DNA from 2 places in the Alteromonas sp. ABM1_013 genome. Region 2 is predicted to be linked to the other one. Evidence: predicted binding sites of a transcription regulator. Region 2 holds the regulator's gene; the other holds the start of a gene.

Region 1 (5,380 bases), 220 kb from region 2:
ATAGGTGAAGCGGCCAATATTATATCCACCATTGCCGAGCAAACTAACCTACTTGCGCTTAATGCTGCCATTGAAGCAGCTCGGGCAGGTGAGCAGGGAAGGGGGTTTGCAGTTGTTGCCGATGAAGTACGTACATTGGCTTCTAAAACCCGTGAATCAACCGATAAAATTCATAATATCATCAGTGAATTGGCTGAGCGTTCTGATCGCGCTGTGCGGGTATCCACAGAAGGGCTAGCTTCAGCAGAGCACGGCAGCATAATTGTGGAAGAAACCCGAGGTGCATTATTTGAAATAAATAACGCGGTGAAAGGTATTGCTGATGCTACGGTAGAGATGTCTTCTGCTGTAGAAGAACAAAGTACGGTGGCAGAACATATTAATCAACAGTTGGTTGAAGTGGCTGATGGCGCGTCTGAAACTCAGCGCTCCTCTGAGGCATCGCTAGCAGCGAGCCATGATTTACGTGCTACGGTAAATCAAGTTCACGAGCTTATTTTGCGCTTCAGTACAGACAAGCGGGTAGGAGAGTAGCCCTCTCCCCCCGTGTGTGCTTCGTCTAGTTCGTATTGAGCCCAGCATGTAAGCCGCGTTTATAGGCGGCAACGGCTGGGAACAGCGAAACCAAGTAGGTGCACCCCAATATAAGTAAAATGATAATAACGCTGCTTTGCCCAAACAGCGGACTACTCAAAAACAAACCATATGTACTGCTTAACCAGGGTTTTAATACGCTCATAAGCCCAGCCACCAAGCCTAAGCTTAGTACGGCACTCAATATAGTAAGCAGCATAGCTTCAATTTGAATAAGTAGCAGTAGGGTGAAAGGCCCTGCGCCTATGGTACGTAAAACAGCGATTTCTTGATAACGCTCACGCATAGTTGCAAGTAGCATAGTCGCTAACCCAATTAGCGCGCAAATGACGATAAGACCGGAAAGACCAAGCAATAGCGACTCTACATTTCCCATAATTTGCCAAAGCTCAGCGAGCGCCATACCCGGTAGTATCGCCATAAGCGGCTCTTTTTTACTTTGGTTGATTTGATACTGCAGCTGTAGCGCTGTAACGCGATGTTTTAGCCCAAGCATCACAACTGATACTGACTCTGGGGCAAAGGCTTCGCTGTTGTACGTCTCATGTTCACCGGTATGCTCGCCGTGCTCGTGCTCGTGCTCGTGCTCGTGCTCGTGCTCGTCTTCGATGGTTTTATTACTCGATTTACGGCCTAACATTGAGGTGGGCGAATGCTTAGGCCCTGTGTGGGCCTCTTCAAGTCCCTGCAAGGTGACATACACAGCCTTATCCACCGGGGTGCCCGTTTTATCTAAAATGCCGGAAATAGTAAAAGGGTGATCGTCGTGATTATTGAATGAGACACTGCCTAAGCCGTGAGAAATAATAATCTCATCACCCACTTCATATCCCAATGATTCCGCTATATCAGCACCAACTACCGTAGATAGCGGCTGTGTAAATGTCGCTCCATCAGATAGCTTTAGTGACTGCATGTCACCGTATTTAAAGTGTTCAAAAAAGCTGTTGGTCGTACCTACCACTCTAAAGCCTCGGTGAGTATCACCTAAAGAAAGTGGAATGAGCCACGAGACCTGTTTGTTGGATTTAAGCGATGCAACACTCGTATATTCAATGCCCTTAGTGGGTGTTCCTATATTAAACACCGACGACAATAGCAGGTTAAGCTGGCCGCTCGGTGCGCCGACAATAAGGTCAACACCTGACACTGTACGCGTAAAGCTGGTTTTCACTTGGCTGCGAATTATATCAACGCATAAAAGCAAACTAATGCTGATGGTAATGCTTACCAGCGTAAGTATTGCCGTTGTTTTTCTGCGCTTTAGACTTTCAATAGCAATAGTACTTAGCATTACGCACGCTCCTGTGCTTGCTCAATGCCACCGAATGAGGATATTGCATGGTTCGAGCTTGGGCTCAATTCACTAATACTGCAATGACGGTCAAAATAGCTCTCCATGGCTTTATCATGGCTAACGAAAATCATTGTGCTCTTACCTGCAACCTCTTTTAACAGCGACATAAAGCTATCTCGCGCATCGCTATCTAACGCCGAAGTAGGTTCATCGACAATTAATAACTGTGGGTCATTAATGAGCGCTCGGGCTATAGCTACCCGCTGCTGTTGGCCAATACTCAAAGCATCTGCCTTCGCATGTAGTACCTGTGAAGGTAGCTGTAGCTTGTCGAGTAAATGGAGAAGTTTATCTTCTCCCGCCGTTTTAGTTGTTTTACTACTTGCGAAGTACACCGCAGCGTTAATATTTTGCGCCACAGAAAGATACGGAATAAGGTTGAACTGCTGAAAGACAACGCCAATATTGCGTGCTCTAAATTTGTCTCGCTGACGATTCGATAAGGAAGAGAAAGGCTGCGACAACAAGGTTATGCCGCCTTGAGAGGGTGTCAAAGTACCGCATAACAAATTAAGCAAAGTACTCTTTCCGCTACCCGAAGGGCCTGATAGAAAAACATGTTCACCTTGTGGCACCTGCCATGCTTTTATATCAATGATGGGCGGGCTTTCTTTACTGTACGAAAACTGTAAATTGTTTACTTCAATTGCTGGGTTGCACTCTTCTATTGATGCGTTGTGCTTTTCAGACACTGCGTTGCGCTGGGAATGAGTGCTATTGTTTTTATTGATGGTATTCACGCTAAGCCCGACCTGTATTTACGTCTTATATTCACATTAGCAAAGGCGGTACCTTGTTTCTTATTTGTTTTCCTACTTACTTCAGGTACCCAAAGCAAGTAAAGAACATAGCACCGCTTAAAAGTGATGTTATCAAATAACATCACTTTGCAAAGACATGTTATCAGAACTTACGCATTTAAAGCGGCAGTTGCTCTCACTTATTGTTCATCATAACGACATAGAGGGCGAGTTGAGCTACATTATCAGCCGTTGGCCTGCAGCTTTACTACTTCTGCGCTTTCATCTTCTAATACGCTTTCTGCTGTAGCGCCTTTGAATATTTTGCCGACTTTATCTTTGTTTTTCGCCAGCATGATTGTGAGTTCTTCAATCACGCTATCGTCTAGCTTAATGCCCTTAGCATGAATATAGTCGGCGAGGTTATCTGCTGCATCAAGCATCTTATCGTACTGATCCGCTTCTTTTTTGTCGGTAGTTACCAATTTTTCTACCCCTTTGTGCGTAACAACATACTGTGTGGTAATGGCCATGGTAGGTCCCCTGTTTATTAAAGACACAAAAACTGTACAGTAAAATACTGTATAAATAAACAGTTATCCGAAAATATTCTTGTCATTATCGGTAACATTGCCGCTGATTATACTTTAGTGTAGTTTGGCAGCTTCATGTACGCTTGGATTCAAAGTCCTCGAAAACCGTAAATTAGTAATTTATTTCGGCGTCCGACACACCTGGAACAGTAGAAATGTAGCGTTCGTAAGCGCGCTCTCGAAAAAGGAACTCTAAAGTTATGGTAGTGAGTGAAGCTGTTCAACAAGATATTCAGGCTATCGATGCAATCGAAGCAGTCCCTCATATAATGCAAATATTGGCCAGTAGCTTAGATTTGCGTTTCATCTGTGTTGCGAGAGTCACCGAAGAAGCATGGACAATGTGTGCCGTATTAGATAATGCAGAATTTGGTCTAACGCCTGGCGATCATTTGGAGATTGAAACTACCTTTTGTAGAACCGTAAGAGCCAGCAAAAAACAGATAGTGATTAATCATGCTTCTGCTGATAGTGAATATTGTGATAATCCCATTCCTATTATGTATGGTTTTGAAAGTTATTTCTCCTACCCTATCTACGATGCAAATGGTGACTTTTTTGGAACGCTTTGCGGCCTAGACCCAGAACCTAGAGAGTTACGTAACGAGCTTGTTCACGGGCAAATTAGCGCTTTCGCTAAACTTATATCTAGTCAAATTTTATTAAAAGACCAGATGGAGCGTTCACAGGCTCAGCTAACCGATGCAAGAAATATTGCCCGCCTTCAAGAGCAGTATATTGCTATTTTAGGTCACGATATTCGGACCCCTTTATCTTCCATTCAAATTGGTATCAGCTTTCTTGACGACATAATAAAAGACAGTCAAATAGCCAGTACGGTTCAAGTACCTGTATTCAAAGCTGTATCGAGAATGAAGAATAGTGTGCAGAGGATGACGCGTTTAATTGAAGATGCTATGGACTTTACTTATAGCCGTATGGGCGAGGGGCTACCTGTGAAAATGGCAGAGGCAACCAGTTTAGCGCAACAATTGAATTACACGGCTGAAGAGCTAGCTTCTGCTTACCCTAATTGTACTATCAGAACACATATCGATATTACCGAGCAGTTGGTCTGTGACGAAAAACGGGTGTGTCAGCTTTTATCTAACTTATTGAAAAACGCTCTGGTTCACGGCGACCAAGCGCATCCGGTATATGTGAAAGTCATCACCAACCGAAACGATTTCATTCTCAGCGTGCAAAATAGCGGTACACCAATATCTGATGATGCTAAGGCGCGTCTTTTTCAGCCTTTCTGGCGTAAAGAAAGCAGTGCAAAAAACGACGGGCTAGGGTTGGGGTTATTTATCGCATCAGAAATTGCAAGGGCGCACCAAGGTTCGTTGAGCGTGACTTCTGATTTTAACGGCACAGAATTTACCCTTTGCTTTCCTTTAACCCGTGTTTCTTCTCTTCCATTTGAAAGCGTTTCGCAATAACCGCGAAGCGCGATTGATACAAGCACTGTCAATACGAGCTCTGTCAATAATAGTTAGCGCAAAAATAATCGCCAAAGTTGATTAATGCTTGTGCAACGATGTTTGTGTGCGTATAATGCGCGCCCTTACAGCCATCCCAATTCGTTCCTTGTCTCCATACAGTCGGCTGTACTGTCGAGGCTACAACCGTAAGGAGCTATAATGCGTCATTACGAAATCGTATTTATGGTTCACCCTGATCAGAGTGAACAAGTACCTGGTATGATCGAGCGTTATACTACTATCCTAAAGCAAGACGGTGGTCAGATTCATCGTTTAGAAGATTGGGGCCGTCGTCAACTGGCTTACCCAATTGAAAAGCTGCACAAAGCCCACTACGTACTAATCAATGCTGAAGCGTCTGCAGAAGCTGTTGATGAATTGGAAAATGCTTTCCGTTTCAACGACGTGATCCTACGTAACATGGTTATGCGCACTAAGACTGCTGTGACTGAGCCTTCTCCAATGATGAAAGAAGAGCCTCGTCGTGAGCGTCGTGACGATTCTGCTCCTCGCCAAGATCGCGCGGAAAAGAAAACTGAAACCACTGAAGACAACGCTTAAGGAGATCACCCATGGCTCGTTTTTTCAGACGTCGTAAGTTCTGCCGTTTCA
Region 2 (5,380 bases):
TTTGACGTTTACGTTGAAAGTGAGTACTTGCTACGCGTACAAGTTTGTGTGCGATGCTTTGGTCACTACCATGCTGATTTGACATGGCGCGCGCCGAGACAGCTTTAGAATAGTTAATAAAGTTATCACGGCCTAAAAACAGCACGATGAAAAGTTTACGTAGCCAGCTCGGTGCAGCGTTATCAGCAATTAAGTCGCTCAACCCTGGGTTACCGCGCCCTGGTGCACGACCCCAGGTTACATAAACAGGAACTACCTGTAGATCGAGGTTTTCGTGGTCTCGGTGCAAATGGAAAAGGTCAGTGAAAACGTCTTCAATGCCCGTATCTTTGGCTGATGAGCGAAAAAGAGGCTGAGTTTTACGTAAAAATAGAGTCGATGAGTACTCTCGACCTGCCAGTGTAAGCGTGTCAGTTGGGCTAGGAAGGCCCAGGTATTTAGTCGACATTCTCAGCGCAAGCTGGTCGGTCACTGAGTTAGTGGGAAGTAGATAAACAATAGGCTTGCTCTTATCTATTCCTAATTCGGTTTCAACGTTAACTGGAATACTGTGAGCTTTAACCAGTAACTTAACAGGATAATGAAATACCGACAGAAGGGCTTTTCGCATCCACGACATGAATTATGTAATCCTATGAAATAAAAACGGGTGAAGTGTAACACAATCGCGTCACAATCTCGCGACGAGCCATTGTTATTGATTTGCTTGTTTTACAGACTCCCTACCTAGCGGTAAGTTCATGAAGTTCAAAAGCGCCTGTATTTTTATATCTTCGTAACTTTGTTTAGGGTAAGGCTCACTGACCCTTTTAGCAATGCAACATTAGAAGTATTTAAATTGCTATAAGCTTTGATAATTACTACTTTTATAAGGGTTAATGAATGTGAGCATGTAGTAGTGGATGAACAAAACCGGTTAAAGACGATTGATGACTTTTTGCTCAGTGATGAGGTGCCGTTAGATCTTGACGACCTTATGGTTGTGTTAGCAGGGGCATATAAGGTGCCCATCGCGCTAATAGGAATTGTTGGTGAATTTGAAGAAACATTCAAAGCGCGATATGGAACTACACTTTCTAAAGTGAGCCGTGAGCATGCCTTTTGCAGTCGTGTTGTAGAAGAGCGCAAACAAGTTGTTGTTAACAATGCCCACGAGGACCCCAAGTTTAAAGATAATCCATTAGTCACGGGCGAGCCGCACATCTGCTTTTATGCAGGAACTCCCATTGAAATTAATGATGAGATTATTGGTGCTGTCTGTCTTATCGATACTGTTCCTCGAGAAATTGATGCCAAATATCTTGAAGTGCTGAATAGAATTGGTGCGCTTGTTAGCCAGCATATTTCTCTTTCTAAAGAGCATGAAGCACTCAAGCGTGAGCATGGGCTAATAGAAAAGTCCCCTATTGTTCTGGCTACGTGGCGAAATACTACGTCGCTCAAACTGGTTCATATCTCAAATAATAGTGAGCGCGTTTTGGGCATATCGTCCCAAGATTTACTGAGCGGTGCAGTTGAGCTTGGCGATGTTTTAACGCAGGACGCTGAGGGCGACTTTACGTTTGCCATGCAGGCGCATATGGAGGGCGTGGAAACGCATACTTGTCGTCTTCAAATAGCCACGCCCACACGTACCATTTGGGTAAGTATGATCTCTACGGCGAGTTTCCGTGAAGACGGTATGTTGTCTTCAGTTCAGGCGTTCTTATTTGACACCAGCGACCAAAAATATGTGGAAGACAAGCTCAACAAAACAAACCAGCGCATGCGGCTGTTATTGGAAGCCTCTGAATTGGGCACATGGGATTGGAATTTGGCCGCTGACGTAAACCAAGTAAACAAGCGTTGGTGTGATATCGTCGGTATGGAATATGAGTACTATGATACCAGCTCTCGCTTTTTCAGGCAGTTAATTCACCCTGCGGACTATGTAAAAGTAGAAAAACAATTAAACGAGCACATCATTGGTAAAAGTAAGGTTTTCAATACCACGTTTCGCATGAAACATACTAACGGCGCGTGGGTTTGGGTTGAAACCTATGGAAAAACCGTCGAATCTGACGTTACGGGTAAGGCTATTCGCGTTGCTGGTATTCATCGCGACATTACGCAGAGAATGGAAAGTGAGCTTCATGAGAAAAAGAAAACCCAACTACTTCAATTTATAAATAAAACCCGTGCCTCTTATCTTCAGAACAACGATTTAACCATGGCCTGCCAAACGGTATTACCCGAGCTTATTGATATCTCGGATAGTCAGTTCGCTTTCATTGGGCAAATGAAAGGTGAAGGCGATGCATCGAAGCTGTTTATTCATGCTATTTCTGAAATAGTCTGGGACAGCAGCAGCTTTACGCAATACAACGAGTACAAAAAGCGAAACTTGTATTTCAGTAGTTTCGATAACCTTTTCGGTACCACAATTTTAACCGGTGAGGTAACGATTAGTAATGCCTCAGGAAGTCATCCAAACTCAAAAGGGGTGCCCCAAGGGCACCCCCGCATTAGTCGATTTTTAGGGCTACCGATTAAGATCAAAGATAGAGTGGTGGGCATGATTGGTTTAGCCAATAAATTCGAGCCCTACACCTTCGATGATGCTGAGTTTTTGCAACCTCTATTAGATGCATTAGCCGGTCTTTTCTATGCGGTTGAACTGGAAGAATCACGCGCGATAGCTGAAGAGAAGTTGCGTAAGCTGGCCATGACTGACTCGCTAACTGGGCTGTACAATCGACGAGCTTTTGTTGATAAATGCCATCAGCTCTCTGCACAAAGCAATAGAGTGAGCGTAGCGGTAATCGATATAGACCACTTTAAAAAGGTTAACGATACTTATGGACATGATGCAGGAGACCAAGCTCTAATTTCAGTAGCCCACCTCATCGAAGAATATTATGTGGAGCCCGATATTGTTTCACGTCTTGGTGGAGAAGAGTTTGCGATAGTAGCAATTTCAGACAACAAAAGAGACGAAGAAAGGCGATTTAACAAACTTCGAGAGGCTGTTGAAAAAACAGAAGTTAAATACAAGAAAGACACGATATTCGTGACAATAAGTATTGGTGCTGTCTTTGCTGAGGATAGCTTGAATCTTGACTTTAGTGTGTTACTTTCCAAAGCTGATAAACTGCTATATACGGCGAAAAAGAATGGCCGAAATCAAGTTATTTTAGAGTAATGAAAACTTAAGGCTGCGCGAGGTTTCACGTATTTGACAGCCTTAAGCCCCCTAGTTTTTATATACTAGGTGCTAGCCCCATGCAGCTTGCTCCATAGTTTCAAGACTTTGCGCTTGTTATTTGCTTTTAGGTGTATATACTTACAGGAACTGTATGAACAGACAGGTCTTTTATGCGCCCACTCACAGCTCGACAAACTGAAGTTTTAGAACTTATTAAAACAACCATGCAAGAAACGGGAATGCCGCCTACGCGCGCGGAAATAGCTCGTCAACTTGGTTTTCGTTCTGCCAACGCAGCAGAAGAACATTTGAAGGCATTGGCGCGTAAGGGCGTAATTGAAATTTTGCCTGGTACCTCGCGTGGTATTAAGTTAAATATCCCCCTCGAGGATACTGCACCAGAAGAAGAAGGCTTGCCTCTAATAGGGCGCGTGGCGGCTGGTGAGCCAATTTTGGCGCAAGAGCATGTAGAATCCCACTACAAGGTCGACCCTGCTTTGTTTCAGCCTCAGGCAGACTTTTTACTTCGTGTAAACGGCATGAGCATGAAGGACATCGGTATCTTGGATGGCGATCTTCTTGCTGTGCATCGCACAACTGATGTCCACAACGGTCAGGTAGTGGTCGCGCGGGTGGATGAAGACGTTACGGTGAAGCGTTTAGAGAAACGCGGTCGTGAAGTTTTACTTCATGCTGAAAACGAAGAGTTTTCGCCAATTAAGGTAGACCTTGCCAGCGAGCCTTTTGCTATTGAAGGTATTGCCGTAGGTGTTATTAGAAACGCCGACTGGATGTAAGGTTTTAGCATCTTCAATCAAAAGCGGCGTATTAGCCGCTTTTTTTATGCCTTTTAGTACCATATTTTAGTTAATTTTCTTAGGTTAGCGTTTGTTAGTATGTCTCAAAACTACGAAATCTGGCATCACCATTGTGCGAAAGATATGCGCTATTTGGCCCGAGAATGAATTGGCTAATACACATTTATTATTTGAAAGTTTGTTTGAAAAATAGGACGAGCGATGTGTTAATTGTTGATTTTATGACCAAATGAAGCTTCATCCTCATCAACACCCCGTTCAAAATGCGCGTTTGATTTTTTAAGCGCCGCGAGCACGCCCAATATCCTCTCCAACAAAATTGTAACGTAAGCCTGCCACAAGAAATGGTTAAAAATTAGCCTCTTCATTAAATTTTTAATAGAAAAGACTAGACGACACGGCATTATTGCGCAATTCTTATACAGAGATTAACAAAATAATAACAATGACTCTAAATTTGTTTTACAAGTTGAGGTGATGGGTCAATCGTTCGCAAACCATTTGGTAGGGCAGCGCGCAAAATAATCAGCGTTTTTGGTCTTGCTATTACGGAGGTGCTGAGTGAAACAACTAACGACCGTTTTTGCAAAGTGGTGTTCAATAATACCATTTTTGCTTTTCTCCCCTTTGCTTCTTGCACAAGAAGTTAGTGAAGAAGCCTCTTCGCTTAATTTGAGACGCGGTGCTACCGACATCAGTGGGCAGGTCTATGATCTGCATATGTTGATGTTCTTCATTTGTGTAGGTATCGCGGTTGTAGTTTTTGGCGTGATGTTCGCCTCAATGTATCTGCATAGAAAGTCTCGTGGCGCCAAGCCCGCTAACTTTCATGAGAACGTGAAGGTTGAAATAGCGTGGACCGTTGTACCTTTTCTTATTCTCATCTTTATGGCTGTGCCTGCGGCAAACACGCTTATTGCGATGGAAGACACGTCTGAGCCTGACATGACTGTGCTAGTAACAGGCTCACAGTGGAAGTGGCACTACAAGTACATGGACAGCGACGTAGAATTTTACTCACTGCTTGCTACTCAGCGTGAGCAAATAGAGAACAAATTTCAAAAAACCGACAATTATCTGCTTGAAGTTGACCGTCCGTTAGTTATTCCAACTGGGAAAAAAGTACGTTTTCTTATTACCTCTGACGACGTTATCCATTCGTGGTGGGTCCCGGATTTTGCTGTGAAAAAAGATGCCAACCCGGGCTTTATTAACGAGTCTTGGGCCAAAGTGAATGAGCCTGGTATTTATCGCGGACAGTGCGCAGAGCTTTGTGGAAAAGACCACGGCTATATGCCGGTTGTGGTGATTGCTAAAGAGCCAGCTGAATTTGATAAATGGATGGGTGAACAAGAAGAAATTGTTCGCAAAGCAAAAG

Evidence for each region. Region 2 encodes LexA, which represses DNA repair genes until DNA is damaged. Its sites were predicted from a motif close to TACTGTATNNNNATACAGTA; they were not measured.
Region 1: the regulator LexA is predicted to act here: its motif matches at 3,270-3,289, upstream of ACXAGK_RS13160 (YebG family protein).

Annotation. Positions count from the first base shown of each region.
Region 1 is NZ_JBSWXH010000004.1:280,902-286,281, reverse strand. It holds gene ACXAGK_RS13175 (methyl-accepting chemotaxis protein) at 1-534, shown strand, start outside; gene ACXAGK_RS13170 (ABC transporter permease) at 560-1,888, opposite strand; gene ACXAGK_RS13165 (ATP-binding cassette domain-containing protein) at 1,888-2,691, opposite strand; gene ACXAGK_RS13160 (YebG family protein) at 2,937-3,224, opposite strand; gene ACXAGK_RS13155 (GAF domain-containing sensor histidine kinase) at 3,491-4,726, shown strand; gene rpsF (30S ribosomal protein S6) at 4,928-5,329, shown strand; gene rpsR (30S ribosomal protein S18) at 5,341-5,380, shown strand, end outside.
Region 2 is NZ_JBSWXH010000004.1:504,325-509,704, reverse strand. It holds gene plsB (glycerol-3-phosphate 1-O-acyltransferase PlsB) at 1-619, opposite strand, end outside; gene ACXAGK_RS14160 (sensor domain-containing diguanylate cyclase) at 899-3,181, shown strand; gene lexA (transcriptional repressor LexA) at 3,355-3,981, shown strand; gene coxB (cytochrome c oxidase subunit II) at 4,564-5,380, shown strand, end outside.